2 regions of the Rhodococcus sp. NPDC003322 genome follow, and region 1 is predicted to be linked to the other one. Evidence: riboswitches for the same ligand, from Rfam matches in the RefSeq annotation. Region 1 holds a riboswitch; the other holds the start of a gene.

Region 1 (2,437 bases):
GTCACCACCGGATTGCTGACGGTGATCCTCAGCTGGCTCGAGCCGGTACGGACCACGATCTGGCTCGGCCAGGTGAACCTGCTGCTCATGCTCCTGATCCTGTGGGATCTCGGTCGCCCCGAGGGCAGCAGGCTGCGGGGATTCGGGGTGGGCGTCGCGGCGGGCATCAAGTTGACCCCGGCGCTGTTCGTCGTCCATCTGCTGCTCACCCGGCAGTGGCGGGCGGCCGCGACGGCGGTCGCGGGTTTCGCGGCCACCGTCGCCCTCGGCTTCGCGGTCATCTTCTCCGACTCCAGGGCGTACTGGACCGGCGTGATCTGGCATTCGACCCGGATCGGCGAGACGGCGTGGCCGGCGAACCAGTCCGCGTCGGGTGTCCTGGCACGGTGGCTGAACCTCGACGAGCCGCCGCGGCTGCTGTGGCTGGGCGTTGCGATCGCGCTCGCCGCGCTCGGGCTGGCCTCGGCGCGACTCGCGCACCGACGCGGGCAGACCCTCCTCGCCACGACACTGTGCGGTCTCACCTCGTGCGCCGTCTCTCCGTTCTCGTGGGGCCACCACTGGGTGTGGTTCGTGCCGTTGCTGATCCTGGCGCTGGATCGGGCGCTGCGGGCCGGGCGGGCGACGCCTTGGCTGCTTCCTGTCGCGCTGGCGGTGCCGCTGCTGTGCTGGGCGCACCGGTTCCCGGACGACGTGTACGCGATCGGGCTGTTCATGATCCCGGCGCCTGCGGCCCTCGTCCCGCTCTTCGCGGCGGTGTATCCGTTGCTGTTCGTGGTGATTGCGGCGGCGACGTTGATCGCGCCGCGGGGTCGCGGCCGCTCGAAGCCCCAGGACACCCCCGAGAAGTCTTGTGATCTACCTCACATAACGGTTGAGTCACGGACCGGTCTCGACCACGCAGCGGCCAGCTGACCTGCGAAAACGCCCACCTCTCCTGGCGAAACGCCGAGAAACACGCCGATTTCGTAGGAGGTGACTCACCGCGATCGGCCACGTACGGTCGTCAGCGGTCGGTGTTCCGGCCAGTCCGGACCGCCGCGCCAAACCTTGTCCCGCGGAACGGATTCCCCAGAGGAAACCAGGGACAAGGACGGGGGACCCACGTCCCCAGTGGACACCGGGAGGCGAGCAACCGGCCTTCCTTGGGGTGAAGCCGTTTTTCGCGCCGATCACGGAGCGATCACGGCCGGGCGACCTCTCAGCCCGAACCCGACAGCTGACCTCGCAGGCGCGTGCGGAGAGGAAAACCTCCATGAGCGCTGGACGCCATCGCAAGCCCACGAACACGCGCAAGACCGCCGCCAAGGTCGTCGTCACCACCGCGGTGTTCGGCGCGGCGGGTGCGGCCTTCGCGGCCCCCGCAGGTGCCGCCCCGGACTCCGACTGGGACCGCCTGGCCCAGTGCGAGGCCGGCGGCAACTGGTCCATCAACACCGGCAACGGCTACCAGGGCGGCCTGCAGTTCTCCCCCAGCACCTGGACCGCCCACGGCGGCGGCCAGTACGCGGCCACCGCCAACCAGGCCACCCGCGAGCAGCAGATCGCGGTCGCCGAGAAGGTCCTCGCCTCGCAGGGCTGGGGCGCCTGGCCGTCCTGCTCCTCCAGCCTCGGCCTCACCAGCGCCCCGACCCAGCGCAGCGCACCGGCCGCCCAGGCCGAGACCCCCGCGCCGGCGCCGGCCCCGGCCGTCACCAGCATCCCGACCACCGACGGCACCGCCGACGTGTTCGATTCGCTCGACAGCACCATCCAGGCCGTCAAGGCCCGCGGCATCGCCGTCGACCCGCAGATCGAGAACCTGTACGAGCAGGCCAAGCTCAACCCGCAGGTCATCGACTTCCTAAAGTCCGTCGCTCCGCGCTGAGCCACCCAGAACGCGAGAAGGGCCCCGCACCGTTTCGGTGCGGGGCCCTTCTGCCGTTCGGTCCGGTCAGCGGTTGATGACGGTGACGGGATGGGTGTAGGGCAGCTCGGACAGCGGCCGCGGGAACTCGGTCTCCTCACCGAACGGGGACAACCCTCCGGAACGAGTCGACGAGAGCTCGGTGACCGCGTGGTCACCTTCCTTGACGTGCTCCGGCCAGCCTGGATCAACGTAACGCTTGCTCGAATTGTTAGCCACGAGGCCATTTTGACACCGAGTCGGCATCCGGTACAGCCCAGGTCACTAATCTGACAATCGATGACCGAAACCGATCCCGCCGCCGTGACCGACAGCCTGGCGACCTGGCTCAGCACGCGGAGCGACCGCGAGCTGGCGGAATTGCTGCGACTGCGCCCGGACCTGGCGGTCCCCCCGCCGGCGAACCTGTCGGTGCTGGCGTCCCGCGCCGAGCAGCGGGCGTCGGTGTTGCGGGTGGCGGACGACCTCAGCGTGCTCGAACTCACGTTGATCGGCTTGCTCGCCCGGGACGGCGCCGCCGAGTCCGGGGTG
Region 2 (2,437 bases), on a different contig from region 1:
CGCCGGCGCGGCGGGTGATCGACAGCCGGGGGAACGGTTCGTCGGTCAGGGTGATCCACCACGCGCGCTTGGGGAACTTCGAGCGCCGGTTGTACGGGGGTGCGTGCGCGGCGAGCAGTCGCAGTTCGCGCACCCCGGCCTCGAGTCCGTGTGCACACTCGACGTGGTCCACCCGGGTGGCGAGCGCCACCATCTCCTTCATTCGGGCGCGGGTCTCGGACCCGGTGAAGTAGCCGCGGACCCGACGCTGCAGATTGACCGCCGTGCCGACGTAGAGGACCTCGTCCGACGGGCCGCGGAACAGGTAGACGCCCGGGGTCCGGGGCAGGTGCGCGGCCAGGCCCCGTTTGCCGCGTTGGGCCGCCGAGACGTTGGGCAGGTAGTCGACCAGCTCCGGGTAGCTGTGCACCCCGAGATTGCCGACCCGTTCGATCAGGGCGTGCAGCACGTCGACGGTGGCGCGGGCGTCGTCCAGCGCGCGGTGCGTGGGCCGGGTGCTGACCTGGAACAGGTCCGCCAGCGCGGAAAGCTTCACCGACGGCGCCTCCTCCCTGGACAGCACCCGGCGGGCGAGCTTGACCGTGCACAGCACCTGGAACGGCGGCCAGGCGAGGTCGTGTCGCGACACCGCGGCCTTCAGGAATCCGATGTCGAACGGGGCGTTGTGGGCGACCAGGACGGCGCCGCGGGCGAACTCGAGGAAACTGGGCAGTACCTGTTCGATCCGTGGTGCGTCGACGAGCATCGCCGTGGTGATTCCGGTGAGCTGCGCGATGAAAGGAGGAATGGTGCGGCCCGGGTCCACGAGTGTGCCGAGTTCGCCGATCACCTCGCCGCCCCGGACCTTCACCGCGCCGATCTCGGTGATGGCGTCGTCGCCGGAGTTGCTGCCGGTGGTCTCGAGGTCGACGACGACGAACGTGGTGTCCCGCAGCGGGGTGTCCAGCTCGTCGAACGTCAGCTGGCGTGCGGTGGCGTCGCGGGAACTCACGGGGCACAGGCTAGGCGGGGGTGCCGACAGCCCCGGCCGGCCTGTCCCCGCCAACCTGTCGGAGCGACTCGCTAGCTTCCGTCGGAGAGGCCGGATGACACGCCGGTTCGGCGCGAGTGAGACGAGGGTCACAATGATCGTGGATTGCAGCCGGTGTGCGGTTCGGGACATCGCCTGTGGCGACTGTGTGGTGACCGTGCTCCTCGGCTACCCGGCGCCCGAGGGTTCGACGCAGACCGCGCGGTCCGGTGTGGTGGCCCGTATGAGTATTGAGCAGGATGAACGAGCGGCGATGGCGGCGCTCGCCGACGCGGGGCTGGTGCCTCGACTGCGGCTGGTGCCCACCGTCGATCCGGCACAGACCGGCCGGTCGTTATCGCTTCGTGACCCGGGCGTTGCCTGACGGTCGTACAGTGTCGAAAATGACCGATTTGACCGGTTGTCGGTCTCGTTCGGGTCGACATTGCCGGGTGCGCTTCGTAATCTCGTTGAGACCTTGCGGAGTCTTGCAGCGCCACACCGGCGCAGCATCGCGAGGTACCGCCTAAACGATGTCCCGCAAGGGAATCGTGCCGGGAACCCACGTTTCCACTGGGGTGAATCCCGTCGGAGCGCACACCGCGTGCCGTCGGGTAGGGCTGATCTTCCCAGCCCGAACCCGTCAGCTAACTCGGTCGGCGGAGGAATGGAAGAAAGGCACCTCCTTTCGTGGCAACACTGAGCTCCAAGGCACGGCGCGTCGCCGTCGCCGGCATCTTCACCGTCGGCGCGATCACGGCCACCGCGGCGCCCGCACTGGCCGAGCCCGTCACGGTCCCCGGCGTCGGCACCTTCGACATCCCCGGCGTTCCGGCGCAGACCATCGAGATCCCCGGTCTCCCGCAGCTCCCGGCGGCGCCCGGCGCCCCGGCCCTCGTTCCCGCTCCGGTCCTCACCGCAGGCCAGAAGGCCGTCGAGGCCGCTGCCAGCAAGATCGGAGCCCCCTACGTCTGGGGTGCAGCCGGACCGGACGCCTTCGACTGCTCCGGCCTCGTGCAGTGGGCCTTCAAGCAGGCCGGTCTGAACCTGCCCCGCACGAGCTACGACCAGGCCGCGGCCGGCACCCCGGTGTCGACCGGCAACCTGCAGCCCGGTGACGTGGTGTCCTTCTACGGCGGTTCGCACTCGGGCATCTACGCCGGCAACGGCGAGGTCATCCACGCCGCCACCTCCGGTACTCCGGTCAAGCGTGCCCCGATCTCCTCGATGCCGATGGACGGCGCACGCCGCTACTGACATCCCGCACGCCGTGGCCGGGGAAGTGCCACGGCGCACATGTGGCACTTGCCACTCCGACGGGCTCGTCGATCCAGCACGGATCGGCGGGCCCGTCGCCGTTTGTGCAGGACGGCGCCCGCGTGAGGCAATGTCACGATTCAGCCGGGGTGGACACCGTCGTATGCCGTT

The links. A riboswitch is a leader RNA that binds a small molecule or an ion and turns the genes downstream of it on or off. The one in region 1 is predicted to bind cyclic di-AMP.
Region 2: it holds a riboswitch for cyclic di-AMP, as region 1 does, so the genes downstream of both, ACWDUM_RS18215 (NlpC/P60 family protein) here and ACWDUM_RS04205 (transglycosylase family protein) in region 1, are expected to answer to the same signal.

Annotation. Positions count from the first base shown of each region.
Region 1 is NZ_JBSFSC010000001.1:905,653-908,089, forward strand. It holds gene ACWDUM_RS04200 (glycosyltransferase 87 family protein) at 1-915, shown strand, start outside; cyclic di-AMP (ydaO/yuaA leader) riboswitch at 1,047-1,250, shown strand; gene ACWDUM_RS04205 (transglycosylase family protein) at 1,256-1,867, shown strand; gene ACWDUM_RS04210 (hypothetical protein) at 1,934-2,125, opposite strand; gene ACWDUM_RS04215 (helicase-associated domain-containing protein) at 2,186-2,437, shown strand, end outside.
Region 2 is NZ_JBSFSC010000004.1:404,034-406,470, forward strand. It holds gene ACWDUM_RS18205 (DEDD exonuclease domain-containing protein) at 1-991, opposite strand, end outside; gene ACWDUM_RS18210 (hypothetical protein) at 1,125-1,394, shown strand; cyclic di-AMP (ydaO/yuaA leader) riboswitch at 1,523-1,687, shown strand; gene ACWDUM_RS18215 (NlpC/P60 family protein) at 1,700-2,266, shown strand.